DNA from 2 places in the Pantoea sp. At-9b genome. Region 1 is predicted to be linked to the other one. Evidence: predicted binding sites of a transcription regulator. Region 1 holds the regulator's gene; the other holds the start of a gene.
The links. Region 1 encodes PhoB, which activates phosphate uptake and scavenging genes when phosphate is short. Its sites were predicted from a motif close to CTGTCATAAAACTGNCNNAT; they were not measured.
Positions count from the first base shown of each region.

Region 2: the regulator PhoB is predicted to act here: its motif matches at 6,889-6,908, upstream of pstS (phosphate ABC transporter substrate-binding protein PstS).

Region 1 is NC_014837.1:1,021,897-1,038,514, reverse strand. It holds gene proY (proline-specific permease ProY) at 1-1,205, opposite strand, end outside; gene brnQ (branched-chain amino acid transport system II carrier protein) at 1,273-2,592, opposite strand; gene PAT9B_RS04605 (cobalamin-independent methionine synthase II family protein) at 2,995-4,101, opposite strand; gene PAT9B_RS04600 (PstS family phosphate ABC transporter substrate-binding protein) at 4,277-5,203, opposite strand; gene phoR (phosphate regulon sensor histidine kinase PhoR) at 5,344-6,657, opposite strand; gene phoB (phosphate response regulator transcription factor PhoB) at 6,672-7,361, opposite strand; gene sbcD (exonuclease subunit SbcD) at 7,558-8,775, shown strand; gene PAT9B_RS04580 (SbcC/MukB-like Walker B domain-containing protein) at 8,772-12,311, shown strand; gene PAT9B_RS04575 (DUF799 domain-containing protein) at 12,378-13,034, opposite strand; gene PAT9B_RS04570 (DUF4810 domain-containing protein) at 13,031-13,390, opposite strand; gene PAT9B_RS04565 (CsgG/HfaB family protein) at 13,402-14,079, opposite strand; gene PAT9B_RS04560 (cell envelope integrity protein TolA) at 14,232-14,660, shown strand; gene PAT9B_RS04555 (AraC family transcriptional regulator) at 14,620-15,675, opposite strand; gene PAT9B_RS04550 (phosphotransferase enzyme family protein) at 15,837-16,618, opposite strand, start outside.
Region 2 is NC_014837.1:4,347,146-4,363,763, forward strand. It holds gene atpA (F0F1 ATP synthase subunit alpha) at 1-459, shown strand, start outside; gene atpG (F0F1 ATP synthase subunit gamma) at 512-1,378, shown strand; gene atpD (F0F1 ATP synthase subunit beta) at 1,409-2,806, shown strand; gene PAT9B_RS20115 (F0F1 ATP synthase subunit epsilon) at 2,831-3,250, shown strand; gene glmU (bifunctional UDP-N-acetylglucosamine diphosphorylase/glucosamine-1-phosphate N-acetyltransferase GlmU) at 3,497-4,867, shown strand; gene glmS (glutamine--fructose-6-phosphate transaminase (isomerizing)) at 5,012-6,841, shown strand; gene pstS (phosphate ABC transporter substrate-binding protein PstS) at 7,018-8,061, shown strand; gene pstC (phosphate ABC transporter permease PstC) at 8,147-9,109, shown strand; gene pstA (phosphate ABC transporter permease PstA) at 9,106-9,993, shown strand; gene pstB (phosphate ABC transporter ATP-binding protein PstB) at 10,038-10,811, shown strand; gene phoU (phosphate signaling complex protein PhoU) at 10,828-11,562, shown strand; gene PAT9B_RS20155 (MFS transporter) at 11,670-12,908, shown strand; gene yieH (6-phosphogluconate phosphatase) at 12,999-13,658, opposite strand; gene PAT9B_RS20165 (NCS2 family permease) at 13,798-15,111, shown strand; gene PAT9B_RS20170 (4'-phosphopantetheinyl transferase superfamily protein) at 15,144-15,902, opposite strand; gene PAT9B_RS20175 (flavin reductase family protein) at 16,207-16,618, shown strand, end outside.

The DNA of each region.
Region 1 (16,618 bases):
CTGCCACCCGGCAGCGCAAATTGCAGCTTCCCGGCTTCCTGCCGACCAATTTTGCGGCGGAAGGCGATCTGCGACAGCAAAATCATGATCCACACCCACACCGTGGCGAAGGTTGCCAGCGAGGCAATCACCAGGAACACTTTTTCCGGCATCAGGTAGTTGAGGTATACCGCGACCAACATCGCCACCATCATCACCAACACCGTCACCCACGGAATACCGCGCTCCGACACCTTCATAAACATCTTCGGTGCATGGCCCTGCTGCGCCATACCGTGCAGCATACGGCCCACCCCAAATACGTCGCTGTTGATGGCTGACAAAGAGGCCGTCAGCACCACGAAGTTGAGGATCGAAGCGGCTGCGGCAATACCGAGATGCTGGAAGGTCAGGACAAAGGGACTGCCTGCGGTACCCACCTGGTTCCACGGGTAGATCGACATAATCACAAACAACGTACCGACGTAGAACACCAGGATGCGCCACGGTACGGAATTAATCGCACGCGGGATAGATTGACTCGGGTCTTTCGCTTCACCGGCAGTGATACCGATAATCTCGATCCCACCGTAAGCAAACATCACCATCTGCAAGGAGAGCAACATGCCGACCACGCCATGCGCAAAGAATCCGCCATTGGTCCACAGGTTATGGATACCGGTTGGCTGACCGCCATTGCCGATACCCCAGAAAATCATGCCGAAACCGGCGATGATCATGATGATGATGGTGGCAACTTTAAAGAAGGAGAACCAGAACTCCACCTCACCAAACACCTTCACGCTCATCAGGTTGATGGCACCGATAATCAGCACCACACTCAGCACCCAAATCCAGTGCGGCACCTCGGGGAACCAGACGCCCATGTAGATACCAAACGCGGTCACATCAGCGATGGCGACGATCAGAATTTCAAAGCAGTAAGTCCAGCCGGTGATATAACCTGCCAACGGGCCAAGATAATCCTGCGCATAACGTGAAAAAGAGCTGGCCTGCGGGTTGTTAACCGACATTTCGCCCAGCGCACGCATGATGATATACGCCACCGCCCCGCCAATGATGTACGCCAGCAGCACACTGGGACCGGCCATTTTGATGGCATCCGCCGAGCCATAAAACAACCCGGTGCCAATCGCCGAACCCAGTGCCATAAAACGAATGTGGCGCGTGCTCAGTCCACGTTTGAGCTTATTGGTTTCTTGCATAACAACAGTACCTTGCAAATGAAAAAACCACGGGCAGGCCCGTGGTCGAAATTAACAGCAATGTCGCTTACTGGTGAACGGCGACTTGTTCGCGCCCTTTCACGCGATCCACCACCGCGGCAATCAGCAGCATCACCAGCGACGGCGGCAACCAGGAGAGTCCCTGATCGGCCAGCGGCAGGTGCTGACTGAACAGCGGCAGCGCGTCTTTAAAGCTGGTCGTTTTGATGGCGTCAACAATACCGAACAGCAGGCTCACCAGCATCGCCGGGGCGATAATGCGGCTGCTCTTGTTCCACCAGTTCAGGGTGAAACTCAACACCACCAGCACGATGCAAGGCGGATAAATTGCCGTCAGCACCGGAATGGAAATCTGAATCAGATGGCTCAGACCAAGGTTTGACACCACCATCGAGAACAGACCGAGGATAAAGACCAGGGCTTTATACGACAACGGCAGGTATTGCGCAAAAAATTCTGCACAGGCGCAGGTCAGGCCAACGGCCGTCACCATACAGGCGACAAAGATCAGTGCCGCAAGGAAGAAGCTGCCCATACCACCGAAAGTTTGCTGCACATAAGCATGCAGAATTGCCGCACCGTTGGCGTTCTGATCAACAATCGCGCCACTGTCTGAACCCAGTTTGAACAGGCACAGGTAAACCAGCGTCAGACCCACACCGGCAATGATACCGGCCAGCATGGTGTAACGGGTCAGCAGGCCGGAATCTTCCACACCGCGCGAACGCGCCGCGTTGACGATAACGATACCGAACACCAGCGCACCCAGCGTATCCATGGTCAGATAGCCGTTAACAAACCCGCTGGAGAAGGCGGCACGCTGATAATCTGCCGTTGCCGGCGACAAGCCACCGGCTGGCCACAGCAGCGCGGCGACACCCAGCACTGTCAGGGCAACAATTTTCAGCGGAGCCAGGAAGTGGCCCACGGTATCCAGCAATTTGCCCGGATAGAGGGAAATCACGATCACCAGCGAGAAGTAGATCAGGCTGTAGATAAACAGCGGCAGCGCGCCATCACCGGTCAGCGGGGCGATCCCCACTTCAAATGATACCGTCGCGGTACGCGGCGTAGCGAACAGCGGGCCAACGGCGAGGTAACACACGGTCGCCAGCAGCAAACCGGCTGCTTTACCAATCGGCGAGCTGAGGGCATCGATGCCGCCGCCAACACGCGCCAGCGCGATAACGGTCATCACCGGCAGACCCACGGCAGTGATCAGGAAGCCAATGGCGGCCACCCAGACGTGTTCGCCAGACTGAATACCCACCATCGGCGGGAAAATGATGTTTCCTGCGCCAACAAACAGGGCAAACGTCATAAAGCCCAGCGCAAGTATATCCTTCGGGGTTAAACGATATGTCATAAACTTCTGTACTGCCTGTAGCTGATGTTGCGGTGAAAGTTGAGTTTGTGTTGCTCCCTGACCGCGCCAAAACAACGACTTATACGGCAACGCCAGTGCGTTATGCTCGTCGTAGGGTTAAAGCGCAGGTGATTTAAACTGCTTTTCTTCTGTTCACAGAGGGAAGAATCGACAACGGCGCGTAGTAAAACGTTTATAGCGGAGAAAGGCAATACGGGATCGGAAAACCAGAAGGATATAGCACTAAACAGATAAAAAGCAGTGAATCAATATAGATAAGGTCGAAAACACATCAGATGATTTGCTTAAACTTTCCACAGCGCAGGAGATATCCGCGCATCACGTGGCTTTCAGATGCACAAAAGGCGCGATTTACGCGCCTGTTTGCACAACTTTACAGCATCACCACACCTGATTGGCGATGTCGACCACCAGCCGGATTTTCTGCCACTGCTGATCTTCACTCAGGCTGTTGCCCTCTTCGGTTGAAGCAAAGCCGCACTGCGGGCTGAGGCAAATCTGATCGAGGCTGACGAACTGCGCCGCTTCCTGCAAACGCGCTTTCACCTGAGCCGGATCTTCCAGCTCACCGGTTTTGGTGGTGATCAGGCCCAGCACCACCTGCTGATGGCCCGGCTTAATAAAGCGCAATGGCTCAAAACCACCGGAACGCTCGTTGTCATATTCGAGGAAGAAGGCATCAATATTCACGCCGCCAAACAGGACCTCAGCCACCGGCTCGTAGCCGCCTTCTGAGATCCAGGTGGAGCGAAAGTTACCGCGACACACGTGCAGACCGACGGTCAGATCCGCCGGTTTACCTTCCAGCGCGGTATTCAGCACCTGAGCGTAGATACGCGCCAGTTCCTGTGGATCTTCACCACGTTCGCGGATCTGCTGCTGCTGATCGGCAGAACACAGATAGGCCCAAACGGTATCGTCCAGTTGCAGGTAACGGCAGCCTGCCGCGTAAAACGCCTGGATGGCATCTTTCCAGGTCTGTGCCAGATCGGCGAAATACGCTTTCAGATCCGGGTACACGGTGGCATCAATCACTTTGCGGCCGCCACGGAAATGCAACACGCTCGGGCTGGGAATGGTCATCTTCGGCACCGCGTCGCCGGCGATGCTTTGCAGGAAGCGGAAATGCTCCAGCATCGGGTGGTTCGGGTTGAACGCCACTTTGCCGGTCACTTTCACGCCACGTGCTTTGGTCTGCACGCCATTGAACTGAATACCCTGATCCGCTTCATAACGCTCAACGCCGATCAGGCCATCAAAGAAGTCGAAATGCCACCAGGCGCGACGAAATTCACCATCGGTGACCACGTGCAAGCCGTTGGCACGTTGTTGCTCCACCACATGACGAATGGCCTCATCTTCGACCTGACGCAGCGCGGCAGCATCAATTTCACCTTTAGCAAACTGCTCACGCGCCTGCTTAATCGCAGCGGGACGCAGAAAACTGCCGACGGTATCGGCACGGAACGGGGCGGTTACTCGTTGCATGATCACTCCTGGCTAAAGCCGTAAACGCATGGTTGCGTCAGGTAATAATTTCACCTGGTTATTTTTAGCCATCTGGATGGCTATATGGCTAAGGAGAGTGACATGCTGAACGGTTTTGGGCAAACGAAGAAAATTCAGGTGACATGAAGAAAATTCATGTTGCGATGCACGTTCTTCAATTTTCCTCAATGGCGGCGCGCGCCTGCGCCATCTGGCTGTCAGACAGCGGCAGATAACCCGCCTCACTGACCCGACGCTGCCCCTGAGGCGACAACACCTGATGCAAAAATGCCGAGACCAGCGGCGGCAACGGTTTGCCAGGCGCTTTGTTGATGTAGAGATAAAGCGGACGCGACCACGGATAACGGCCGCTACGAATGGATTCCGCATCCGGCATCACGCTTTCGCCATTGTGGGTAACCACCGGCAGCGTCTTCACCCCACTGAGATGAAAGCCGAAACTGGCGTAACCAATGCTGTTGGGCGTGGCCGCTACCGCCTGCACCACCGCCGCCGAACCGGGGAACTCCGCCACATCGGCACGGAAGTCGCCCTTGCACAGCACCTGCTGCTTAAAGAACCCCCAGGTGCCGGACGCGGAGTTACGTCCGTAACGTTGGATACTGCGCGTGGCCCAGTGCGGATCGGTCAGGCCGACATCGCCCCAGCGCTGCGGCACCTGATGCGCACCACACAGGCGCGTCACTGAAAACAGCGCATCCAGTTGCTGTGGCGCAATTTGCGTCAGTGGATTGTCCTGATTGACCACCACCACCAGCGCATCCATCGCCACTGGTACCGCCAACGGCGGATAGCCATAGCGGGCAATAAACAACTGGCGCTCATCCACCTGCATCGGGCGGCTCATCGGGCCAAGCTGGGCTGCCCCGGCAGCCAGCGCGGTAGGCGCGGTTGACGATCCCGCCGCCTGCACCTGCACGTTCACGCCCGGTGACTGACGGCTGAAATCCTCACCCCACAAGGTCATCAGATACCCCAGCGTATCAGAACCGACACTGCTCAGATTGCCCGCCAGCATGGTTTGTTGCCCCTGCGCCAGCACAGAGAACGACAGCAAAATGAACAGCAGCAACGATTTCATGCAGGGATTCCGCGTAGCGGCGCGATTTATCGCGCAGGTTTTTGAGCGATTTATCGCGCAGTTTTTGATGTTCTAACTGAAGGGCGCGCGATAAATCACGCCGCTACCGAATGTGCTTTGACTGAGCGACAGCAGAACGCTTATTGCGCCACATTCTCCCGTATCTGGCTGGCGACAATCAACCGTGGCGGCAGGATAAAGCTGAAGCAGGTCTCCTGATGCGGCACGCTGGTGATATCAAGGCGTGCGTTGTGATGCCCAAGCGCATGCTTAACAATCGCCAACCCGAGACCGCTGCCACCGGTGGCGCGCGAACGTGCTTTATCCACCCGGTAGAAACGTTCGGTCAGCCGTGGCAGATGTTCAGGGCTAATCCCCGGCCCGTTATCGCACACCTTAAACTCGGCCCCCTGCTTATTACGCAGCCAGCTGATATCAATCCTTGTGCCTTCCGGCGTATGGTTGACGGCGTTATACACCAGGTTCGAGATGGCACTGCGCAACTGCTCATCATTGCCCAGCACTTTGAGATGCGGATCGGTATGGAAATGGATTTCATGACGCCCCTGACTGAGGGTTTCCGCTTCACGCTGCAACAGCAACAGCATGGTGGGCACGTCTACCGTCTCTTTCATGTCGAGGGCCGGAGCCGCTTCAATGCGCGACAGCGTCAGCAGCTGTTTCACCAGGCTGTCCATACGGCGCGTTTGCTCCGTCATGGTCTGTAACGCTTTGCTGCGTGAACGTTCATTCATCACCGAGTCGTTCATCATCTCCAGATAGCCCTGCAACACCGTCAGCGGAGTACGCAGCTCATGACTGACGTTAGCAAAGAAGTTGCGGCGCGCCCCTTCCAGCTGGTGCATTTGCGTCACATCACGTGCCACCATCAGCCACTGCCCTTCGCTGTAAGGCATCACGCGGAACTCCATATGGTGTTGATTATTCAACACCAGCGTCAGCGGTTTGTTGAAATCGCGTTGGCGAATGTAGCGGGAGAATTCAGGGTAACGCAGCAGGTTGAGGATGTTCTGCCCATTGTCTTCCGGCCAGCGCAGGCCAAGATGCTGCTGCGCCAGACCGTTACACCAGAAAATGATGCCCTCTTCGGTGGTGAGCACCACCGCATCCGGCAGCGATTCCGCACCACTACGGAAGCGTTTGATCAGATTGCCCAGTTCGCGGCGGCGGCGGCGATTACGCAGCTGCATTTGATACAGCCCGTAAAACAGCGGCTCCCAGCTGGCACGTCCGCCGGGTGGCGTCATGGAACGGTCTACCCACAACCAGTGGGACAAGCGCATCAGGTTACGGAAATGCCACAACAATAACCCCAGCACGGTGATCAACAGCAGCCAGGGGAGATAGCCAAATACCAGACCGAGAATCAGTGCCGGTAGACAGACCAGCACCAGTTCGGTCAATAATCTCTTCCAGGAGAGTCGTTCCAGCACGGTAAAGACTCCGTTCAGTAGCGGGCAGAGAAACGATACCCTGTTCCGCGCACGGTTTGTACCATGCGATCGTGGCCGGAGACCTCCAGCGCTTTACGTAAACGACGGATATGCACATCGACGGTGCGATCTTCGACATACACATTGGTGCCCCAGACGTGGTTCAACAGCTGTTCACGGCTGTAAACGCGTTCCGGGTGGGTCATAAAGAAGTGCAGTAACTTGTACTCCGTCGGCCCCATCTCCAGCGGCGTGGTTTCTGACATCACGCGATGCGACGACGGGTCGAGGCTCAGCCCCTGCATCTCAATCACCTCTTCCACCGCCATCGGTGAAATACGGCGCATCACCGCTTTGATACGCGCCATCAACTCTTTCGGTGAGAAAGGTTTGGTAATGTAATCATCCGCGCCCACTTCGAGACCGCGAACACGATCTTCTTCTTCGCCGCGTGCAGTCAACATCATCACGGGAATATCACGCGTCATGGCTTCACGTTTCAGATGCTTAATAAACTGGATACCGCTGCCACCAGGTAACATCCAGTCCAGCAAAATCAAATCAGGCCAGGGTTCGATCAGCTTCCCCACTGCGCTGTCATAGTCTTCCGCCTCAATCGGCTGGTAATCGTTCTGTTCCAGCACGAAACATAACATTTCACGGATGGGAGCTTCGTCTTCCACAACCAAAATGCGCTTAGCCATTATTACTCCTGCTGATATGACGGCTGTCACTGGGATTTGCGGCGTCATTATGCGTCAGTTTTATGACACTTTTATGAAAAACGCACCCCTGAATATTTAGTTAAAAAACAGAAATGTGACAGCCATGCGGCGAATTTTTTTCTTTCGCGATGAAGCCGTTATAATTGCCCATCGCGTCAACCGGCAGGGAGCATCCATGCGCATCATTCATACGGCGGACTGGCATCTGGGCCAGTTCTTTTACAGCAAAAGTCGCGCAGCTGAACATCAGGCGTTTCTCGACTGGCTGCGTCAGCAAATTGAACAACATCAGGTGGATGCGCTGATTATCGCCGGTGACCTGTTCGACACCGGCTCGCCACCCAGCTATGCCCGTGAAATGTTCAACCGCTTTGTGGTGGCGTTACAGGCCAGCCAGTGCCAGTTGATTGTGCTGGCCGGCAACCATGATTCGGTGGCGACATTAAATGAATCTCGCGAGTTGCTCGCCTGCCTCAATACTCAGGTGATCACCAGCGCGACGCCACAAGGCGAGCAACAGGTGTTGACCCTGAAACAGCGCGACGGTACGCCAGGCGCGCTGCTGTGCGCCATTCCTTACCTGCGTCCGCGCGATATTCTGCGCAGCCAGGCTGGACAGTCCGGTCGGGAGAAACAACAGTCGTTGCTGGAAGCCATCGAACAGCATTATCAGCACTGCTTTGCCGCCGCCGAGGCGCAACGCGCGGCACTCGGAGGCCAACTGCCGATTATCGCCACGGGCCATCTCACCACTGTCGGCGTCACCAAAAGCGACTCGGTGCGTGATATCTACATCGGTACGCTCGACGCCTTCCCGGCGCAGGCGTTTCCCGCCGCCGACTATATCGCCCTTGGCCATATTCACCGTGCGCAGCGCATTGCTGACAGCGACCATATTCGCTACAGCGGTTCGCCCATCCCGCTCAGCTTTGATGAACTGGGCCGTGATAAAAGCGTGTTTCTGCTCGATTTCAGCACCGGTCTGGATGCGGTGACGCCGCTGACGATCCCGCTGTTCCAGCCAATGCAGATGCTGAAAGGCTCGCTGGCTGCTATCGAACAACAACTGGCCGCGTTCCAAGATAACGCCGCATCGCTGCCAGCGTGGCTGGATATTGAAATCACCACCCAGGAACATCTCAGCGATTTGCAGCGCCGCGTGGAGCAACTGACGGAAAATTTACCGGTCGAGGTACTGCTGGTACGCCGTAGCCGTGAGCAACGCAGCCGCAGCCTGGCACGACTGGATAACGAAACCCTGAGCGAATTGCAGGTTGAGGAGGTGTTTGCGCGTCGCCTGGCGCAGGAAGACGATCTGGATGACGAACAGGCGGCCCGGCTCACCGAGCTGTTTCGTACCACCCTTGCCGCGCTGGAGAACCCTGCTGCATGAAAATCCTGACGCTGCGCTTTAAAAACCTCAACGCCCTGCGTGGGGAATGGTTTATCGATTTCCGCCGCGAACCCTTTGCCAGTAACGGCCTGTTTGCCATCACCGGCGCAACCGGTGCCGGAAAAACCACCCTGCTCGATGCTATTTGCCTGGCGCTGTATCACCAGACGCCACGCCTTGGCGTGCTGTCGCAATCCCAGAACGAACTGATCACCCGCGATACCGCCGAATGTCTGGCGGAAGTGGAGTTTGAGATCAAAGGCGAGGCATGGCGCGCCTTCTGGAGCCAGAACCGCGCCCGTGGTCAGGCCGATGGAAAATTACAGGCACCGCGCGTCGAGCTGGCGCGCTGTGCCGATAACCAAATCGTCGCCGATAAAGTGGGCGACAAACTGAAGTTGATCGAAACCTTATCCGGTCTCGATTTCGCCCGCTTTACGCGTTCGATGATGCTGTCACAGGGGCAATTTGCTGCCTTTCTGAATGCCAAACCGGGCGAGCGCGCCGAATTGCTGGAAGAACTGACCGGCACCGAAATTTACGGCCAAATCTCGATGCAGATTTTTGAGCGCTACAAAAACGCTCGCGCCGAACTCGATACGCTACGCGCCCGCGCCGGGGGCATGTCGCTGCTGGATGAGGCGCATCGGACAGCACTGACCAGCCAACTGGAGCAACTCAATGCTGCCGAAACCACGCTGAATCAGCAGCTGACTACCGCCCAACAGCAGCAGCAGTGGCTGAGTCAGTCACATCAACTGGCTGAGGAGCAACAACAAGCACAACAGGCATTGCAGGCGGCGGAAAACGCCTGGCAACAAGCCGACCCCGAGCGCCAACGGCTGGCCCGCGCCGAACCCGCAGAAAAATTGCGCGCTAAACTGCAACAGCGCACCCAGTTGCAACAGGAAAACATCGCCCTGACGCAGCAGTACCAACAGGTGCAGGCGCAACAGCAGCAGGCGATCGCCGCGCAACAACAGGGCGAAACCCGTTATCAGGCAGCGCAACAGGCGCGTGAACAGGCACAGCACGCACAGCAGCAACTGGAAACGCTGCTGACGGAGCAGGTCATCCCACTCGATCAGCAACTCACTGCCCTGCAACACCAGCTCAGCGATCAGCAGCGCGAGGTAACCGCCCAACAGCAGGTGGTGCAGCAAAGCCGTACTGCGCTCAATCAGCAACAACAGGAGAGTGAACGCTTACAACAGCTGTGGGATGAGCAGCAGCAATGGCGCAGCCGTGAGGCCAGCGTCGCCAGTTGGGGTGAGCACCTGACACGCTGGCAGTCCGACATTACCCGGCTGGATGAGCGTGAGCAAACCGTTGCCCAGTTGCGCCACCAGCAACAGCAGCAACAACAGCAGCTTGACCAGCTCCAGCACGCCCTCACCGCCCGTCAGCAGGCAGCGCAGCCGCTGGCAGAGCAGGAGACGCGGGATATCAGTCAGGTGCGGGAGGCGTTGGCACAACATCAGGCACAGCGTGCATCGCGCCAACAGCTGACCCTGTTGGCCGCGCAGTGGCACGCACTCCAACCACAGCAGCAGCAACGCCAGCAGAAACTGCATGCGTTAACTCAGCAGTATCAGGCGGAAGAACAGGTTTTACAGGCGCTGCGCGAGGAGTGGAAGCGCGAGAATCAGGCGATGCTTGATGTGCAGACCATCTGTGACCAGGAGCGTACTATCGCTCAACTGGCCGATGAACGCGCCCGCTTGCAGCCCAATCACCCTTGCCCGTTGTGTGGTTCCTGTCAGCATCCGGCCATTGAGCAATATCGCCAACTGGAACCTGGCGAGAATCAACAGCGTCTTGCGGCACTGCAAACCCGTGTTGCTCAGCTCAAAGAATCCGGCACGGCTAAAGGTGAACAGCAGCGCCTGTCATTGCTGCAACAGCAGGCGTTGCAGCAGGAGCTCAAGGATATCGGGCAACAACTCACTACGCTGACTGAGCAATGGCAACAGTTGACCGGTGAGCTGGCGCTCACCTTCGCAGTGGAGCAGCAGGACGATGTTATCCGCTGGCAACAACAGCAGGATCAGCAGGAGAACCAGCTACAAGCATGGCTGGAGCATCTGCAACAGCAGCAACTGGCGCAGCAGCAGATTAGCAGCGTACAGCAGGCGTTGGACGATCTCCGCCAGCGCAGTGAAACGGAATACGCGGCGTGGCAGCAATTAAGTCAGCAGTTGGCACAGCAACTGGCACAACATCAGCTTACCCTGCCCGCCCGTGAGGCGCGTGAAAGCTGGCTAAACACGCTACAACTGCGCTGGCAGAAATGGCAAGAGAGTGAGCGGTTACTCACCAACCTGCAACCGCAGCTGGCGAAAGCCGACAGCGAACGCCATAACCAGCAGCAGAATCTTGCGCGTGAACAGCAACGGCTGGATGCACTGCAACAAACGCTCAGCGCGCTACAGCTGCAAAACGCCGAACAACACCAGCGTCGCCAGCAACTGTTCGGCGATCGCCAGGTGCAGGCCGAGCGCCAGGCGCATCAGGCCGCGCTACAGGCAGGTGAACAGGAACTGGCGCAGCAATTACAGGCCTGGCAGCAGGCACAAAGCGCCGTGCACAGCCTGAGCGGCCAGCGCGCGCAACTCGAACAGCAGCAACTGACGCAAGCCGCCCGTCTGGAGGCGGCGGAAACCGACCTGCGCAGCGCCTTGCAGCACAGTGATTTTGCCGACGAGGCTGCACTTCGCGCCGCGCTGCTGGATGTGGCAGAGGTTGATCAGCTGCGTCAACGTTTACAGGCGCTGGAACAGCAGCGACAACAACAAACCGCGCTGAGCCAGCAACTGGTGCAACGATTGAGCGCCCATCAGCAACAGCGTCCGGCAGCACTGAGCGACGAACTGGCGGCAGACATCGGCACCCGACTGGAAAACCTGCGCATGGCGCTGCGCGACAATGCGCGCCAGCAAGGTGAAGCACAGCAGCAGTTGTCCAGCGATGCCAGATTGCGTGAGCAGCAGCAATCGCTGTTGACGCAAATCAGCAGCCATGAAGCGGAACTGACGCAATGGAGCCAGCTCAACGAGTTAATCGGCTCAGCTAAAGGCGATAAATTCCGCCGTTTCGCCCAGGGGTTAACCCTTGATCACCTGGTATGGCTGGCTAACCGTCAGCTCGATCGCCTGCATGGCCGTTATCTGTTGCAGCGTCGTGCCACGGATGAACTGGAACTGGATGTGGTGGATACCTGGCAGGCCGATGCCACCCGCGACACCCGCACGCTATCCGGCGGCGAGAGTTTTCTGGTCAGCCTGGCATTGGCGCTGGCGTTATCCGACCTTGTCAGCCACAAAACCCGCCTCGAATCGCTGTTCCTTGATGAAGGCTTTGGCACGCTGGATGCCGAGACACTCGACACCGCGCTGGATGCGCTCGATGCATTGAATGCCAGCGGCAAAACCATTGGCGTGATTAGCCATGTGGAAGCGATGAAGGAACGTATCCCGGTGCAGATTAAGGTGCGTAAGATGAACGGTTTGGGCTACAGCAAGCTGGAGTTGCCATAGCAGCGCGATGAATCGCGTCGCTACGGATATGGGAAGGGTGCGACGGTGCCGCACCCTTTTCATTACTTAATGCGTGACTGACAACGGACGACGCGGACCTGCCAACAGGCCGCCATCTTCGTTTTGCGCCAGCAGACGCACGCTGGTTACACCGGCAACCGTGTGCGCTTTATCGGTGACGTTATTGGCGATCTGTTTCACCGCCGCCGACACCAGGATACCGATGATACCCCCGCTATTGTTGTTACCATTTTCGCCATCATTGGCAGTGGCACTGCCTTCCCACAGCTGCTTACCGGTGCGCAGATCCACCAGGCGTGCCGAGGCGCTCACCATCGTGTTGCTGTCGACCACTAAATAGCGCGTACCGTAATCGGTAATCGAAATGTAGAGCGCGCTGTCAGCGTGGAAAATATCGTGCAGACGTTTGGTGCTGACTGCCTGAACGTCATGGCCGTTGGTCAAACCGTTCTGCTGGAACGTCTCTTCCACCACCGCCACCGGGAACACGTAGTAACCCGCTTCCGCTAACGGCTGCGTCACCAGCGAGGTAAAGCTGTGGGCCGCATTGACATCCGGTGCTTTGTTATCCGCAGGCAGCACCAGAATCGAGGCGGGCTTGCTGGCACGGAACGCACTGTAATCATACGGTTTTTTATGCGGCGCACAGCCGGTCAGCAGCAGCGCGGTCAGCACGGCGAAACCTGCAATCAGTTTTTTCACTGGGTTGCTCCTTGTTTTTTACTCATCAGAAAATCCATATACGGTGCTGATTCCGGGAACAGTTGCTTTTCTGCCGCAAACTGGCTGAATGCTTTGTCGGTTTGGCCGGTCTGGGCGTAGAGCAGACCCAACTGGGCATGCAGACCTGGTGCCACGGGTTTATTTACCGAACGGGCTTTTTCGATATCCAGATTCAGCGCATCAATCTGCTGGACCGGATCTTTGTCTTTTTGGTAGTAGCTATAAATCTGCTGCTGGTAATCACCCCAGTAGTAGAGTGGCTCCGGCCCTTTCGGCGCACAGCCCGCCAGCACACCCGCCGCGATCAGCGCGGCGCTCAGTTGCATCAATTTCATCGGGAATATCCTTATTTCGCCGGACGCCAGGCGCCGCTGGTAATGCCGTCAACCAGGTGATCGACCGCTTCACGGATCGCCAGATCCATCACTTTGCCATTCAGGGTTGAGTCGTAGCTGGTGGTGCCGCCAAAACCAATCACTTCACGCGCTGAAAGCTGGTATTCACCCGCGCCCTGCGCGCTGTACACCACTTCAGAGGTGGTGACGTCCACCACGTTAAGGTTGACCTTGGCGTAAGCGACCTGCGTTTTGCCACGTCCGAGGATGCCCCACAGCTGCTGGTCGCCCACTTCTTTACGACCAAACTCGGTGATATCACCGGTGACGATGTAGTTGGCACCTTTGATATTTTGCTGGCTGTGCTTGAAGTTGGCTTCCTGTTGCAGCTCTTTCAGGTTGGTACGCTCCAATACGTTAAAGCGCCCGGTTTGCTGCAAGTGGGTGACCAGAATGGTTTTCGACTGATTACCCAAACGATCTACACCGTCAGAGAAAATACCGTTCATATAAGACGAGCGGTTGTCGAACTGACCCACCGCAATCGGGCTACGTACCCCCTGGTACGCCGGTTGACTGGCGGCCCGCACCTGCGGGGCTTCAATGGCGCGCGAAGACTCAGTGGCACAGCCACTCAGCAGCGCCGCCGATAACAAGGAAAGTGCCGCGAGGGCATATTTTTTTTGCATTTCAGATCCATGAATAAAAGAAGGGAAAACCGCGCGGGGCGGCAAATTCTGGTTTTACCGACAGTCGGACGAATGCCATAGCATTCAGTGAGTCGGTCTGTAGACTGTCGGCAGGGTGTAATCAGATCTTTAGCGAAAATAACGGCACATTAATGAATTTAATTAATAGAATTGCGGGATTATTAGGCGGGACAGCTATCCTGATGACACTGAGCGCCTGTCAAAATCTCCAATCCAGCCAACAGGATGAGCAAGCCAACCTGTGCCAGCCGCAGATCGCGGCGGGTAGCGTATCCTGCAAATGGGCTGATGAAATGCAGCAAAAGTTGGCCCATGATTTCCACGATGCCAGCCATTATGCCGGCCAGCGGTGTCTGGTGCGGCTGGAGTGGGAAAAAAGTGGACGTTATGCCGTCACTCAGACACAGGGCGATGAACCGCTGTGCCTGCGCGCCTGGCAATTGATTGGTCAATCGAAGGGATTACCGCCGCCACCCGATCGCGAGCAGCCAGCGTGGTTTGGGTTTGCGCCGCAGCAGGTCAGCTTACCAGTCCATCTTGCCGCCACTGGCGTGGACTGATGCCGAACCAACGGCGGAACGCGCGCGAAAAGGCACTCACCTCGGAATAACCGAGCAGCAACGCCATTTCGGAAATCGGCAGCTGTTTCTGTTGCAGGTAATGGGTTGCCATCTCACAACGCACTTTATCTACCAGCGCGCTAAAGCTGATGCCCTCTTCGCGCAGGCGACGTTGTAACGACCAGCTCGACAGCCCCATTTTATCGGCGATCTCTTCCAGTACCGGTTCGCCCTGAATCAGCGACAGGTTGACCTGCGAGCGAGCCTGTTCGACCACGCTCTGCTGACTGGCATTGCTGTTGAGGCGACGGATGGCATCCTGCATCACCATCAGCAACATCGGATCCTGCTCCGGCATCGCGCGCAACAGATCGCGTTTCGGGATCACCAGCGAGTTAAACGGTTGCTCGAACCAGACCGGCGCATCGAACACTTTGCAGTGCTCATGCCACTGCTCCGGACGTGGATGTTCGAAATGCACTTCACGCGGTGCCCAGTTTTTCCCAGCAACATGACGGATCAGATTCAGGAACATACCGAGCGTCAGCTCCGCATCCTGGCGACGCGACAGAATGGCACCGTGGCGTACCTGATAATCAAGCCGCCAGCAGTCGCCTTTATCCACCAGCCGCGTCAGGGTGTCGTGCTGATGCCAGGGAAAGGCATTGACCACGTTATGCAGTGCCTGCTCCAGCGTCGGCGAGCACAGCCCGATGTAACCAATCAGGCCTAATGACTGCGGTTTGAACTGCCTGCCGTAGTGCAAACCGAAGTTATCAAAACCGGAATGTCGCGCCGCCTCTTCCATTACGCGGCAATAGTTTACCAGGCCCAGACTCAGGGTCGGGCTGGCGAGTAATTCGGAATCAATGCCGCTGATGCCAAAGATGCGATCCACATCGCCGCCTTTGCCGGTAATAAAGTCGCTCAGGCCGGTGGCCGCCGCCGCCAACACGCCACGGTTACTGGCGTTGACCTGAGCCGACAAGGCGCTAAACGCCTCGGGCTGTCTCATCAGTGAATTCATGCTGACCTCACAGGATACGCAGGAGTGAATCGAATTACCGTATCCAGCAATTTTCGTACCAGGCGGGCAACGCAGAAAAAGCGCGCTTCAGGCAGGAGGGTGGGCGTGGCGAGCACCGTAACGGCGCAGCCACGCCCACTGGTGGTGCATCAGGCACCGACCGGCAACTGGCTGTTTTCCAGATAGCGGCGACACAGACGCACGGAATGATCGGCCCAGCGCGGCCCAAGGCTCAGCGCCATTTCGGTTTCGGCATGCGATCCCATCCAGGCGGTAAGCTGGATACGGCGCTGGATCAACAGCGTCGGCACCAGTGCCATCTCCGCATCGCTGATATGCCCCACCTGCTCGTAACCGCGGATCCAGTTCTCCACCCACTCTTCCGCGCGCGGATGGTGTTCTACAAAACTGATCGCCGCCGCCAGATCGTGCAGATACCAGCCGAGACCACAGTCGTCAAAGTCGATCACCCGGGTTTCCCCTTTGTGCAACAGCAGGTTAGTCAGACGCAGATCGGCATGGATCAAGCCGTAACGATCCGCACCTTTGCCAAAACCCTGCAACTCCAGGCCAACCCGCGCAATCGCCTGTTCCACCACCTGATGATCGGCCGGATTGAGATTGGGCGCATCCTGCCAGCGTCCCCAGTGGCTCTGATCGCTCACCATGGTGTGATGATCCCAGATAATGCGCTGGAATCCCTGCGGTTTCTGCCAGCGTTTGCTGTGCTGATGCAGACGCGCGGTGATATGGCCGAGTTGCTGAAACGCTTTGGGATCGACATCAGTGGTCGGCATCTCACCCTCGATCCAGTGGAACAGCACCGCATGCCGCACCTCGCCATCGGCAAGGTGTAGCGACAATACGGTTTCGCCATCACTGGCCGGGATGGCTTCCGGCACCATGATGCCCGTCTCGCGTAGCGCATCCA
Region 2 (16,618 bases), 1.0 Mb from region 1:
TCCGGTATTCGTCCGGCAGTTAACCCGGGTATCTCCGTATCCCGTGTGGGTGGTGCTGCTCAGACCAAGATCATCAAGAAACTGTCTGGTGGTATCCGTACCGCACTGGCACAGTATCGTGAACTGGCTGCGTTCTCTCAGTTCGCATCCGATCTGGATGACGCGACCCGTAAACAGCTGAGCCACGGTCAGAAAGTGACCGAGCTGCTGAAACAGAAACAGTATGCGCCGATGTCCGTTGCGCAGCAGGGTCTGGTGCTGTTTGCTGCTGAGCGCGGCTTCCTGAACGATGTCGAGCTGGCAAAAATTGGTAGCTTCGAAGCAGCGCTGCTGGCGTTTGCTGACCGCGACCACGCCGAGCTGATGGCTGAAATCAATCAGGCGGGTAACTACAACAACGAAATCGAAGAGAAGCTGAAAGGCCTCCTCGAAACGTTTAAAGCAACCCAGTCCTGGTAATGTCTGGCGGCTTGTCTGAAAAGGCAGGCCGCAAGGCTTTGAGGAGAAGCTAATGGCCGGCGCAAAAGAGATACGTACCAAGATCGGAAGCGTGAAAAACACGCAGAAGATCACCAAAGCGATGGAAATGGTCGCCGCCTCCAAGATGCGTAAAACGCAGGAACGCATGGCGGCCAGCCGTCCGTATGCAGATACCATGCGCAAAGTGATTGGTCACCTTGCGTTAGGCAATCTGGAATACAAGCACCCTTACCTGGATGAGCGCGACGTTAAGCGCGTCGGCTACCTGGTCGTTTCGACTGACCGCGGGCTTTGTGGTGGTTTGAACATTAACCTGTTCAAAAAAGTGCTGGCAGAAATGAAAGCCTGGACCGATAAAGGCGTACAGAGCGATCTGGCGATTATCGGCTCAAAAGGGCTTGGTTTCTTCGGCTCTGTGGGTGGCAACATCGTGGCACAGGTCACAGGCATGGGTGATAAGCCTTCACTGTCTGAACTGATCGGTCCGGTAAAAGTGATGTTGCAGGCTTATGATGAAGGCCGCATCGACAAGCTGTATGTCGTCAGCAACAAATTTAATAACACCATGTCTCAGACTCCGACCATTACCCAACTGCTGCCGTTACCGCCAGCGGAAGGTGAAGAAGAGATGAAGGCGAAGACCTGGGATTACCTGTACGAACCCGATCCGAAGGCGCTGCTGGATACCCTGCTGCGTCGTTATGTCGAATCGCAGGTTTATCAGGGTGTGGTGGAAAACCTGGCCAGTGAGCAGGCCGCACGTATGGTAGCGATGAAAGCCGCAACCGATAACGGCGGAAATCTGATCAAAGAGCTGCAGTTGGTTTACAACAAAGCTCGTCAGGCCAGCATCACCCAGGAACTTACCGAGATCGTCTCGGGAGCCTCCGCGGTTTAACCAGGTTTGGAATTAGGTAGAGGATTCAAGATGGCAGCTGGAAAGATTGTCCAGATTATCGGCGCCGTAGTTGACGTCGAATTCCCTCAGGATGCCGTACCGCAAGTGTACAGCGCTCTTGAGGTTAAGAATGGTGATGCTCGTCTGGTGCTGGAAGTTCAGCAGCAGCTGGGTGGTGGCGTGGTGCGTACCATCGCCATGGGTACTTCTGACGGCCTGAAGCGCGGTCTGGAAGTAGCCGACCTGAAAAAACCGATCCAGGTACCGGTTGGTAAAGCAACCCTCGGCCGTATCATGAACGTGCTGGGTGAGCCGATCGACATGAAAGGCGACCTGAAAGAAGAAGATGGCAGCGTACCAGAGGTTTCCTCTATTCACCGCGCAGCACCTTCTTATGAAGATCAGTCTAACTCGCAGGAGCTGCTGGAAACCGGCATCAAGGTTATCGACCTGATGTGTCCGTTCGCGAAGGGCGGTAAAGTCGGTCTGTTCGGTGGTGCGGGTGTAGGTAAAACCGTAAACATGATGGAGCTGATCCGTAACATCGCGGCTGAGCACTCAGGTTACTCGGTATTTGCCGGTGTGGGTGAGCGTACTCGTGAGGGTAACGACTTCTACCACGAAATGACTGACTCCAACGTTATCGACAAAGTAGCGCTGGTGTATGGCCAGATGAACGAGCCGCCGGGTAACCGTCTGCGCGTAGCACTGACCGGCCTGACCATGGCGGAAAAATTCCGTGATGAAGGTCGTGACGTTCTGCTGTTCATCGACAACATCTATCGTTACACCCTGGCCGGTACAGAAGTATCTGCACTGCTGGGTCGTATGCCTTCAGCGGTAGGTTATCAGCCGACGCTGGCAGAAGAGATGGGTGTGTTGCAGGAACGTATTACCTCAACTAAGACCGGTTCAATCACCTCCGTACAGGCCGTTTACGTCCCTGCGGATGACTTGACTGACCCGTCTCCGGCGACCACCTTCGCCCACCTGGACTCAACTGTTACTCTGAGCCGTCAGATCGCCTCTCTGGGTATCTACCCGGCCGTTGACCCGCTGGATTCCACCAGCCGTCAGCTGGACCCGCTGATCGTGGGTCAGGAGCACTATGATGTTGCGCGTGGCGTGCAGTCTCTGCTGCAGCGTTACCAGGAACTGAAAGACATCATCGCCATCCTCGGTATGGACGAGCTGTCTGAAGACGACAAACTGCTGGTGGCACGTGCGCGTAAGATTCAGCGCTTCCTGTCTCAGCCGTTCTTCGTTGCTGAAGTCTTCACCGGTTCTCCAGGTAAGTACGTAACGCTGAAAGACACCATCCGTGGCTTCAAAGGCATCATGGAAGGCGAATTCGACCATCTGCCAGAGCAGGCTTTCTACATGGTTGGCGCGATCGACGAAGCCGTGGAAAAAGCGAAGAAACTGTAATAACGGTTTCCCGGGAGGAATGATATGGCTATGACTTATCACCTGGATGTTGTCAGCGCGGAGCAACAAATGTTCTCCGGCCTGGTGCAGAAAATCCAGGTGTCAGGTAGCGAAGGTGAGCTGGGGATTTACCCTGGTCACGCCCCGCTCCTGACTGCCATTAAGCCTGGTATGATTCGCATCGTTAAACAGCACGGCGAAGAGGAGTATATCTACCTCTCTGGCGGCGTGCTGGAAGTACAGCCGGGCAGCACCACCGTTCTGGCCGACACCGCGATTCGTGGTGAAGACCTGGACGAGGCGCGCGCGCTGGAAGCGAAACGTAAAGCAGAAGAACACATGAGCAGCAGCCACGGCGACGTGGACTATGCTCAGGCTTCTGCCGAACTGGCGAAAGCTATCGCGAAACTGCGTGTTATCGAGCTGACCAAAAAAGCGATGTAATCAGGCTTTATGCGTCACGAAGTGCCAGCCCATTGGGCTGGCATTTTTTTTGCCTGCTGTTCCGGAAAAAATAAAAACAACGCGATAAATCGCGTCGCTACGGCGTCGCGATATTTTGCACCTGGCGTAGCGGTGCAATTTATTGCGCACTGCCTTTCATCATCCTCTAATTTCGATCCGAGAAAAATGTAGTAATCTCAGAGGTAAACCTTAAACTTTCGAAAGCTAAAACTGAGCAGGATAGTTATGTCTACTAGTGCGATGAGTGTGGTGATTCTTGCTGCTGGCAAGGGCACCCGTATGTATTCGGATCTCCCCAAAGTTCTGCACACCCTGGCTGGAAAACCCATGGTTCAGCATGTGATTGACGCCGCCACCGGGCTGGGTGCACAGCAAATCCATCTGGTTTACGGCCACGGCGGCGATCAACTCAAAGCTCTGCTTTCCGGCAACACCCTGAATTGGGTGCTACAGGCGCAACAGCTTGGTACTGGGCATGCGATGCAGCAGGCCGCGCCTTATTTTGCAGATGACGAAGACATTGTGATGTTATACGGCGATGTGCCGTTGATCTCGCTGGAGACGTTACAACGCCTGCGCGCGGCCAAACCGGCTGGCGGCATCGGCCTGCTTACCGTGGTGCTGGATAATCCGACCGGCTATGGCCGCATCGTGCGTGAAAATGACACCATCACCGGTATCGTGGAACAAAAAGATGCGACGCCAGAGCAGCTGAAGATTCAGGAAATCAACACCGGCATCCTGATTGCCAATGGCGGCGATCTCAAACGCTGGCTGTCGCAGTTGAACAATAACAACGCGCAGGGCGAGTTCTACATTACTGACATTATTGCCATGGCTCATCAGGAAGGGCGTCTGGTTCAGGCAGTGCATCCGGCACGTATCAGTGAAACCGATGGTGTCAACAACCGCCTGCAACTGGCTGCGCTGGAGCGCGCGTACCAGGCGGAACAGGCCGAGAAACTGTTGCTGGCAGGTGTGATGCTGCGTGATCCGGCACGTTTCGATCTGCGTGGCACGCTGAAACATGGCCGCGATGTGGAAATCGATACCAATGTCATTATCGAAGGCAACGTTACCTTGGGCGATCGGGTGAAAATCGCGGCGGGTTGCATCATCAAAAACAGCGTGATCGCTGACGATTGTGAAATCAGCGCGTATTCGGTGATCGAAGATGCCAGTCTGGCTGCGGCCTGCACCGTTGGCCCCTTTGCTCGTCTGCGCCCCGGCAGTGAACTGGGGGAGAAGGCGCACGTTGGCAACTTTGTGGAAATGAAAAAAGCCACCCTCGGTAAGGGATCTAAAGCCGGTCACCTCTCGTATCTTGGCGACGCTGAGATTGGTGACGATGTGAATATCGGCGCGGGCACCATCACCTGTAATTACGATGGGGCGAACAAATCCAAAACCATCATTGGTGACAACGTGTTTGTCGGTTCCGATACTCAGCTGGTGGCCCCGGTCACTGTCGCCAGTGGCGCAACTATCGCCGCAGGCACCACGGTAATGAAAGACGTTCCCGCCGCCGTTCTGGTCTACAACCGTAAAGAACAGAACCAGAAAGCAGGCTGGCTGCGCCCGGAAAAGAAAAAGTAATTTTTAAGGGCCGACAAAGATCGGCCTGTTAGCAGTAACTATAACTACATCCCCACTCTCTACAAGGCTCGGGGAACCGGCACTGCCGGATATCAGGTCAGATGACAACGCAATGGCCGAAAGCCATGAAGTCAGGAAACTATTATGTGTGGAATTGTTGGTGCAGTAGCACAGCGCGACATTGCAGAGATTCTGCTGGAAGGTCTGCGTCGTCTTGAGTATCGCGGTTACGATTCGGCGGGTTTGGCCGTCGTTGATCGTCAGGGCCATGTGACGCGTCTGCGCCGCCTCGGCAAAGTGCAAAAACTGGCAGAAGCGGCGGAACAGCAGCCGTTGATTGGTGGCACTGGTATCGCGCATACCCGTTGGGCTACCCACGGTGAACCCTCAGAAGCCAATGCGCATCCGCATATCTCTGAGCACATCATCATTGTGCATAACGGCATCATTGAGAACCATGAGCCGTTGCGCGCACAGCTGATTGAGCGTGGCTACACGTTCGCGTCAGAAACAGACACCGAAGTGGTGGCTCATCTGGTGCACTGGGAACAGAAGCAAGGGGGTTCGCTGCGTGAAGTGGTGCTGCGCGTAATCCCGCAACTGCGTGGTGCCTATGGCATGGTGATCATGGACAGCCGCGATCCCTCACTGCTGGTGGCCGCCCGTTCCGGCAGCCCGTTGGTGGTCGGTCGTGGCGTCGGCGAAAACTTTATTGCCTCCGACCAGCTGGCACTGCTGCCGGTGACACGTCGCTTCATCTATTTGGAAGAGGGCGATATCGCCGAGATTACCCGCCGCGAAGTGACCATTGTCGATCGTAGTGGTACGCCGGTAAATCGCGCCGAGATTGAATCTAACGTCCAGTACGATGCCGGTGACAAAGGTATTTATCGTCACTACATGCAGAAAGAGATTTATGAACAGCCGATGGCGATCAAAAACACCTTAACCGGTCGTTTCAGCCACGGTGAGGTGGATCTTAGCGAGCTTGGTCCACAGGCGGAAACCTTGTTGAGCAAGGTTGAGCATATCCAGATTATCGCCTGCGGCACCTCATACAACTCCGGCATGGTATCGCGCTACTGGTTCGAGTCGCTGGCCAACATTCCCTGCGATGTCGAAATTGCCTCTGAATTTCGCTACCGCAAATCGGCGGTGCGTAAAAATAGCCTGCTGATCACTCTGTCACAGTCCGGTGAAACCGCCGATACGCTGGCGGCGCTGCGTCTGTCGAAAGAACTGGGTTACCTCGGCTCACTGGCCATCTGTAACGTCGCCGGTTCATCACTGGTACGCGAATCTGATTTGTCGCTGATGACCAAAGCGGGCACCGAGATCGGCGTGGCCTCCACCAAAGCCTTTACCACGCAGCTCACGGTGTTACTGATGCTGGTGGCAAAACTGGGCCGTCTGCACGGCATGTCTGCCGACACGGAACACGAGATTGTGCATGCCTTACAGGCGCTGCCGAGCCGTATTGAGCAGATGCTGGCGCAGGATAAAGTGATCGAAAACTTGGCTGAAGGTTTCTCTGACAAGCATCATGCGTTGTTCCTTGGCCGTGGCGATCAGTATCCGATTGCGATGGAAGGGGCGCTGAAGCTGAAGGAGATCTCCTATATCCACGCTGAAGCCTATGCGGCGGGTGAGCTGAAACATGGCCCGCTGGCGCTGATTGATGCCGATATGCCGGTTATCGTGGTCGCGCCCAATAACGAATTGCTGGAGAAGCTGAAATCCAACATTGAAGAGGTGCGTGCACGCGGCGGTTTGCTGTATGTGTTTGCCGATCAGGATGCTGGATTTAGTGACAGTGATGGTATGAAGATTATCTCCCTGCCGCATGTGGAAGACGTGATCGCGCCTATCTTCTATACCGTGCCGCTGCAACTTCTTTCCTATCACGTGGCGTTGATTAAAGGCACCGATGTCGATCAACCGCGTAATCTGGCGAAATCAGTTACTGTTGAATAATCAGTAAGAAAGGCGGGGCTGCAATGGCCCCGCTTCATTTTTAAACGATGTCATAAAACTGTCATATTTCGTACATTTGACTGTCATCAAACTGTCCTATTTTCCCTCCAGCAGCAATCAATGACTCTTACTAAAATGGCATAGAGCCTGATTTTTTTAACTCCCCTGGAGGGAACATGACACTGATGCGTAGCACCGTAGCCCGAATCCTCGCCGCCACCTTCGCAGTAAGCGCGGTCTCTGCTTTTGCAGCAACCGATCTGACTGGCGCAGGCGGGACATTCCCGGCACCGGTTTATGCCAAGTGGGCAGCAGAATACCAGCAAGCCACCGGTAGCAAAGTAAACTATCAGGGTATTGGTTCTTCGGGCGGCGTGAAGCAAATCATCGCCAAAACCGTCGATTTCGGTGCGTCAGATGCGCCGATGAAAGATGAAGATCTGCAAAAAAATGGCCTGTTCCAGTTCCCGACCGTGATCGGTGGTGTGGTACTGGCGGTTAACATCCCTGGCGTGAAGTCTGGTCAGCTGACCCTCGACGGTAAAACCGTTGGTGACATTTACCTGGGCAACATCAAAAAGTGGAACGATCCGGCGATCACTAAGCTGAACCCGGGCGTTAAACTGCCAGACACCAACATCAACGTGGTACGCCGCGCTGACGGTTCCGGTACTTCTTTCGTCTTCACCAGCTACCTGTCTAAGGTGAACGAAGAGTGGAACAGCAAAATTGGTAAAGGCAACACCGTAAACTGGCCGACCGGTCTGGGCGGTAAAGGTAACGACGGCGTGGCAGCATTTGTCCAGCGTCTGCCGGGTTCAATTGGCTACGTTGAGTATGCGTATGCTAAGCAGAACAACCTGACCTACACCAAACTGCACGATGCAGACGGTAAATCTGTCGCGCCGAGCGAAGCCAGCTTTGCTAACGCGGCGAAAGGCGCGAACTGGAGCGAATCTTTTGCCCAGGACCTGACCTTCCAGAAAGGCAACGATGCATGGCCGATCACCTCTACCACCTTCATTCTGGTCTACAAAGATCAGGCGAATGCTGAGAAAGGTAGCGAAGTGCTGAAGTTCTTCGACTGGGCGTACAAAAATGGCGGTAAAACAGCGACCAGCCTGGATTATGCTGCGCTGCCAGATAGCGTAACGTCACAGATTCGCGACGCCTGGAAAGCCAACATCAAAGATACTTCCGGCAAAGCGCTGTACAAGTAAGTGAATGACCTGGCTGGCGAATACGCTGGCCACCCAATGGGCGGCATCACTGCCGCCCTGACTTCTCCTGAGAACAGAGACTTCTATGGCTGCCACTAAGCCGACGTTTAAAGCCCCTGGCAAACAAGGTGACATGATCTTCGGCGCGCTGGTAAAACTGGCTGCGCTGATTGTGTTATTGCTGCTGGGTGGCATCATCGTCTCCCTGATTTTCTCCTCCTGGCCCAGCATCCAGAAATTTGGTTTCTCGTTCCTGTGGACCAAAACCTGGGATGCGCCTAACGAACAATTTGGTGCGCTGGTGCCGATTTACGGCACTGTCGTGACCTCGCTGATTGCGTTGATCATCGCCGTCCCGGTGAGCTTCGGTATCGCTCTGTTCCTGACCGAACTGGCTCCCGGTTGGTTGCGTCGCCCGCTTGGCACCGCGATCGAGCTGCTGGCAGCGATCCCCAGCATCGTATATGGCATGTGGGGCCTGTTTATCTTCGCGCCGCTGTTTGCCGAATATTTTCAGACGCCGGTTGGCGACATCATGTCGAATATCCCGATTGTGGGTGCGCTGTTCTCTGGCCCGGCTTTTGGTATCGGCATCCTGGCGGCGGGCGTTATCCTGGCCATCATGATCATCCCGTACATCGCATCGGTGATGCGTGATGTGTTCGAACAGACCCCGGTGATGATGAAAGAGTCGGCCTACGGCATTGGCTGTACCACCTGGGAAGTGATCTGGCGCATCGTGTTGCCCTTCACCAAAAACGGTGTGATCGGCGGCGTAATGCTCGGTCTGGGTCGTGCCTTGGGTGAAACCATGGCGGTGACCTTTATCATCGGTAACACCTACCAGCTCGACAGCGCATCGCTGTTTATGCCAGGTAACAGCATCACCTCGGCACTGGCGAATGAATTTGCTGAGGCAGAATCCGGCGTCCATGTGGCAGCGTTGATGGAGCTGGGGCTGATTCTGTTTGTGATCACCTTTATCGTGCTGGCGATCTCCAAACTGATGATCCTGCGTTTGGCGAAGAGTGAAGGAGCCCGTTCATGACAACGATTGAATTGCAGGCGCGCGCCGAACTGGAAGCCTCACGCCGCAAAATGCAGGCATGGCGCAGCACCAAAAATAAAATCGCCCTGACCATGTCGTTGCTGACGATGGCGTTTGGCCTGTTCTGGCTGGTCTGGATCCTGTTAACCACCATTACGCGCGGTATTGATGGCCTCTCCTGGTCGCTGTTTACCGAATCCACCCCGCCACCCAATACGGCAGGCGGTGGTTTAGCCAACGCCCTGGCGGGCAGTGGTCTGCTGATTTTCTGGTCAACCTTCTTTGGTACGCCGCTGGGTATCATGGCGGGGATTTACCTTGCCGAATATGGCCGCAAACATTGGCTGGCGGAAGTGATCCGTTTTATCAACGATATCCTGCTGTCGGCACCGTCAATTGTGGTGGGGCTGTTCGTTTACACCATTGTGGTGGCGCAGATGCAACACTTCTCCGGTTGGGCAGGTGTGGTGGCACTGGCGTTGTTGCAGATTCCTATCGTGATCCGCACCACTGAGAATATGCTGCGTCTGGTGCCCGATAGCATGCGTGAAGCGGCTTATGCGCTGGGGACGCCGAAATGGAAGATGATTTCAGCGATCACCCTGAAGGCCTCAGTCTCCGGCATTATTACCGGTGTGCTGCTGGCGATTGCGCGTATTGCCGGTGAAACGGCACCGCTGCTGTTTACTGCGCTGTCGAACCAGTTCTGGAGCACCGACATGATGCAGCCGATCGCTAACCTGCCGGTTACCATCTTTAAATTTGCCATGAGTCCGTTTGCGGAATGGCAGAGCCTGGCGTGGGCGGGTGTGCTGATCATCACTCTGTGCGTATTGCTGCTGAATATCCTGGCACGCGTGATTTTCGCTAAGAGCAAACACTAATTTCCCGGCGCGGCTGTGGCGGCGCGGTACATGAGAGACGAGCAATGAGTATGGCAACTTCTTCTGCCGGCAAAATTCAGGTGCGCAATCTGAACTTCCATTACGGGAAATTCCATGCGCTGAAAAACATCAATCTGGACATCGCAAAAAACCAGGTCACCGCATTTATCGGGCCATCCGGCTGCGGTAAATCGACCCTGCTGCGTACCTTCAACAAAATGTATTCACTCTATCCTGAGCAGCGTGCGGAAGGTGAAATTCTGTTGGATGGGGACAATATTCTGGCGTCAAACCAGGATATCGCCCTGCTGCGTGCCCGTGTGGGCATGGTGTTCCAGAAACCTACGCCGTTCCCGATGTCGATTTACGACAACATCGCGTTCGGTGTCCGTCTGTTTGAAAAGCTGTCACGTGCTGATATGGATGAGCGTGTGCAGTGGGCGCTGAGTAAAGCGGCGCTGTGGAATGAAACCAAAGACAAGCTGCATCAGAGTGGTTACAGTCTCTCCGGCGGTCAGCAGCAGCGTTTGTGCATCGCTCGCGGCATTGCGATTCGCCCGGAAGTGCTGTTGCTGGATGAGCCCTGCTCGGCGCTGGACCCCATCTCGACTGGCCGTATCGAAGAGTTGATCACCGAGCTGAAGCAGGATTACACCGTGGTGATTGTGACCCACAACATGCAACAGGCGGCGCGCTGTTCCGATCATACCGCCTTTATGTATCTGGGTGAGCTGATTGAATTCAGTGATACCGATACGCTGTTTACCAAGCCAGCGCAGAAGCAGACAGAAGACTACATTACCGGTCGTTACGGCTGATTTGACGGAGACGCACATGGATAATTTAAATCTGAACAAACATATCTCCGGTCAGTTCAACGCTGAGCTGGAACACATTCGCACTCAGGTGATGATCATGGGTGGCATGGTGGAGCAGCAGCTCACCGACGCCATTACCGCGATGCACAACCAGGATGGCGAGCTGGCGCAGCGTGTCATCGACGGCGACCAGAAGGTCAACATGATGGAAGTGGAGATTGATGAGGCCTGCGTGCGCATCATCGCCAAACGCCAGCCTACCGCCAGCGATTTACGTCTGGTGATGGCGATCATCAAGACCATCTCTGAGCTGGAACGTATTGGGGACGTGGCGGAAAAAATCAGTCGCACCGCACTGGAGAAATTTGGCCAGCAACATTTGCCGCTGCTGGTGAGCCTGGAATCCCTCGGCCACCATACGGTACAGATGCTGCATGACGTGCTGGATGCCTTTGCGCGTATGGATCTCAACGCGGCGATCGATATTTACCGTGAAGATAAGAAGGTGGATAAAGAGTACGAGGGCATTGTGCGTCAGTTAATGACCTACATGATGGAAGACCCGCGTACCATCCCCAGCGTGTTGACCGCGCTGTTCTGCGCCCGAGCCATTGAGCGTATCGGTGACCGTTGCCAGAACATCTGTGAGATCATTTTCTATTTTGTGAAGGGGCAGGATTTCCGTCACGTTGGCGGCGACAAGCTGGATGAGCTGTTGTCTGGCGACGATGGCAGCAACAAACCTTCCTGATAGCCAGATGGCTGCGGGTAAAACCCGCAGCCATCTCCATTTCTGATTGGTCTCAAGCCTTTCCGCTCTTTATACTTGGCGCACTTTTTACTGCAAGGTGCTGCTGCATGTCCCTCTCCCCACACAAGAAACAGAGCGTAACCCCGGCAAAAGCGATGCTGGCCGCCGTCAGTGGCTATGCGATGGATGGCTTCGATCTGCTGATCCTTGGTTTTATGTTACCGGCAATTAGCGTCTCACTGGCACTTGACCCCTCCCAGGCCGGTTCGCTGGTGACCTGGACGCTGATCGGTGCGGTGGTTGGTGGCATTGTTTTTGGTCACCTGAGTGACCGCTTTGGCCGTATCCGTATTCTCACCGTCACCATTCTGATGTTCTCGATTTTCACTGGCTTGTGCGCGGTGGCGCAGGGATATTGGGATCTGCTGGCGTATCGCACCCTTGCCGGGATGGGGCTGGGGGGCGAGTTTGGTATCGGCATGGCGCTGATAGCCGAAGCCTGGCCGCAGGAGAAGCGCAATCGCGCGTCGGCGTGGGTCGGTATTGGCTGGCAACTTGGGGTGCTGCTGGCGGCCTTTATCACCCCGCCGTTGCTGAGCGTGATTGGCTGGCGTGGGATGTTTCTGGTGGGGCTGCTGCCTGCGCTGGTGTCGTTTGTGATTCGTCGCAGCATGGGCGAGCCGGAAGGGTTTACCCACCATGTGGCGACCACGCCGCAGTTGTCGTTTGCGGCGCGTATTCGGCTGCTGTTTAGCGATCGCGCGACCAGCAAAGCCAGCCTCGGCATCTTCATTCTTTGTTCGGTGCAGAACTTTGGTTACTACGGCCTGATGATCTGGATGCCGAGTTATCTCTCCTCCAGCTTCGGTTTCAGCCTGACCAAATCTGGCCTGTGGACTGCCGTTACCGTGGTGGGCATGACGTTCGGCATCTGGCTGTTTGGTGTGCTGGCGGATCGCTTCGCACGCTGGAAAATCTTCCTGTTATATCAATTCGGTGCGGTCGTCATGGTGGTGATTTACGCTCAACTGCGCGATCCCACCGTGATGTTATTTACCGGTGCGCTGATGGGGATGTTTGTAAATGGCATGATTGGTGGCTATGGCGCGCTGATTTCCGACACCTTCCCAACCCAGGCACGCGCTACCGCGCAGAACGTATTGTTTAACCTCGGACGCGGCGTGGGTGGCTTTGGCCCGCTGGTCATTGGTTTACTGGCGACCAAAATTTCCTTTGCGGCGGCGATTACCCTGCTGGCGCTGATTTATTTGCTGGATATTGTCGCCACGCTGTTTTTACTGCCGAAGAAACAGGGTAATGAGGATTCACTCGGCGCGATTGGCTGAACGTAGCGGCGCGATTTATCGCGCAAGATCTTGCGTGCTGCGTGAAAACCCCGCGCGATGAATCGCGCCGCTACGGGACCGTGTGGGTAGTTACACCAACGACCAACCGCGCGCGCGCCACAGGTCGGGTAGCTGCGCCATGTCATCAAATCGGGTCACCAGCGGGTGATCCAGCTCTGGGTTGTGGGCATCGGCGCAGTAATAAAACACCGGGATGCCGGCAGCAATACCTGCGCGGGCACCGGCCTCGGAGTCATCCACCAGGATGCACTTCTCAATGGGCACCTGCATTTGTTCCGCAGCGTGGTACATCAGTTCCGGGTCCGGTTTCCAGTGATTGATGTCATAACCGCTGTAAAGATGCGCGGCAAACAAGGGCAACATGCCGGTCAGCCCCAGAGAATGCTGCATCTTCTTCACCGTACCATTCGAGACGACGCACATCGGTACTTTGACCTGTTCCACCAGTGCTTTCGCTCCGGCGATCGGTTGCAGTTCTAAATCGAACAGACGTGCCACTTCTGCGCGATAGGCGGTTTCCACCTCATCCATCGGCAATTCAGTCTGATGTTCTGCGGAAACATCGCGGATGATGTCGTACAGTTTTACCCCTTTGTATTTTTCAAACATCTCCTGAAGAGAGAGCTCAATTCCGTAGCGGGCAAAGGTGTTGACGTAGGATTGTGTACAAATCACCTCACTGTCGACCAGCGTGCCGTCACAATCAAAAAAAACACATTCAACTGACATCGGACATCATCCTTTTGCTAAACAAGAAGCTGTCACTCTAACGCACTGCGCGCACCGAGCAAACGCTTGCGAAAAATCAGTGTGCTGACCCGCTAAAATCTATAGGATACGCGCGTTAAATTTTTCAGCGGAATAAGCTATGAACAAGCAGGGTCTGTTGCAACGCGTCTTTAAGTTGCAGGAACACGGCACCACCGTGCGCACGGAAGTGATCGCCGGTTTCACCACCTTTCTGACGATGGTTTACATCGTTTTCGTTAACCCACAGATTCTGGGTGCTGCTGGCATGAACACCCAGGCGGTGTTTGTCACCACCTGTCTGATCGCGGCGTTCGGCAGCATTCTGATGGGACTGGTGGCGAATCTGCCGGTAGCGTTAGCACCCGCCATGGGACTGAATGCTTTCTTTGCTTTTGTGGTGGTCGGCGCGATGGGGTATTCGTGGCAGATCGGCATGGGGGCCATCTTTTGGGGGGCGCTGGGACTGTTAGTCCTCACGCTGCTGCGTGTGCGCTACTGGATGATTGCCAATATCCCGTTGAGTCTGCGGGTTGGCATCACAGCCGGTATCGGGCTGTTTATTGCGATGATGGGGCTGAAAAATGCCGGCATTATTGTGTCAAATGCCGACACCCTGGTTGCCGTCGGCAACCTGACCTCACACAGCGTCTTACTGGGTGCGCTCGGCTTCTTCATCATCGCGATCCTCGCTTCTCGTCATATTCATGCGGCCGTGCTGGTGTCGATTGTGGTGACGACCGCGATTGGCTTGCTGTTGGGCGATGTGAAGTTCACCGGCATTTTCGCGACACCGCCGTCGGTGGGTTCAGTGGTGGGGCAAGTTGATCTTAAAGGCGCGCTCAATATCGGCATGGCCGGGGTGATTTTCTCCTTTATGCTGGTCAACCTGTTTGACTCCTCCGGGACGCTGATCGGTGTGACGGATAAAGCGGGCCTGACCGATGAAAAAGGCACCTTCCCGCGCATGAAGCAGGCGCTGTTTGTGGACAGCGTCAGCTCGGTGGCGGGTTCATTGATTGGTACCTCTTCCGTCACCGCCTATATCGAAAGTTCTTCAGGCGTGGCGATTGGCGGACGCACCGGTCTGATGGCGGTGATCACCGGGATTCTGTTTCTGCTGGTGATGTTCCTGTCACCGCTGGCAGCGATGGTACCGTCCTACGCAGCGGCGGGCGCGTTAATCTACGTTGGCGTATTGATGACAGCGTCGCTGTCACGCGTGCATTGGGATGACCTGACTGAAGCGGTTCCGGCGTTTGTCACTGCGGTGATGATGCCTTTCAGTTTCTCCATCACGGAAGGTATCGCACTGGGCTTTATCGCGTATTGCGTGATGAAACTTGGCACGGGTCGTTGGCGGGAAATCAGCCCGTGCGTGGTGGTGGTGGCACTGCTGTTTGTGCTGAAAATTGTTTTTGTTGATGCCCACTAAAATCGAACAGGCCGCATAAGCGGCCTGTTTTGTCAGAGATGTCCCATTTCCTGCGGCGTGATACGTTCGCTGGGCAAACTGGTCAGCCGTAATGTGCGTGGCCCAATATTCGGTTTACTCATCTCCACGTCGCGCAACGGCATCCATTGATGGTGAGCATCAATTTCCCACAGTCGTAGCCGCTCGGTGCCGGGAGAGAGCGCGCAGGACCAGACCAGTGTCGGTTCGGCATCGCACACCGCCTGTATATCAGGAAATACGCTGGAGCGCAGACGACCTGCTGCCGGGTGTAGCCGCAAAGAATCGATACCACTTTGCGCTTCTCCGGTGAGTTTGAGGATACTTTGGCGCAGGGTCCAGATTTGCGTCACCGCCTCCATAAAATCCTGCTGCGCATTAATCCAGGCTTTCTCACCGGAAGAGAGATCCTGCGTTAAGGTATCCTGAGTCTGGCGGCTATGGGCGCGAACAATCTCCATATCCAGCCCGGCCCGGCCACCTTCTTCGGCCAGCAGTACACCCACCATATTTCCGGCGTAAGCAATGCTGAAATCAGGCAGGGCGGAATCGGCAAAACAAGGGCGGCCACTGCTGGTGGTCACCAGCGGCGGTAATTCATTGATACCGTAGACGCGCACCATGAGCTGAGCCAGCAACTCACGTGCGGCAAGAAAGCGTCCCCGGCGCTTGTCGGGCAGGCGCTGTGCACTATTAATCACATCCTGTGGAACCCGCATTGTCTCAGAGGAGAGGGGCGGATTACCTGTCCAACGAACAAAATGACTAGCCATCTGTCGCTCCGTGAAAATGGTCGGATAATCATCAGGTCTATTGTAAGAATTTTCTCATGGCTTTGCATCCGGCATTATATGGAATACCTGAATTTCAGATAACGCCGAACATCATGACAATGCGCTGACACCGCGTCAGCCGCTATTTCATGGTAGCAGTTTGCTGATAAATGCCTGAATGGATGCTGAATAGCGTGATGTAGTGTAGGATTTGAGCGGTAAAAAAAAGCCGATTGATGAGAAAATTATGATCGCGAAATTTCAGTCGAGCTTCATCGCAGAATCACGTATGTCGGAGTTTTTAATGTCAGTTACTTCATCACACCAGGAATCGATTTCTCTGGATGACTTTCGTCATGGTATGCGCCGTCTGGCCTCAGGTGTCTCGCTGGTTACCACGCAACACGCGGGTGAAAAATATGGCTTGATTGCCTCCTCAGTCAGTTCCCTGACGGCGGAACCCCCGAGCCTGCTGGTGTGCGTCAATCAAAGTGCCACCAGCCACGCCTATTTTTTGCAGGCGGGTCATTTCGCCGTCAATGTACTGCGTGAGCAGCATGCAGATTTGTGTGCGCAGTTCAGTCAGTCATCACGCCGCGAGGAACGTTTTCAGACGGGGAATTGGCAGACGATTACCACCGGTGCGCCGGTGCTGGCCGATGCCCTGGTGAGTTTTGATTGTCAGCTGGAAAAAGTGGTTGAATGGCATACCCATA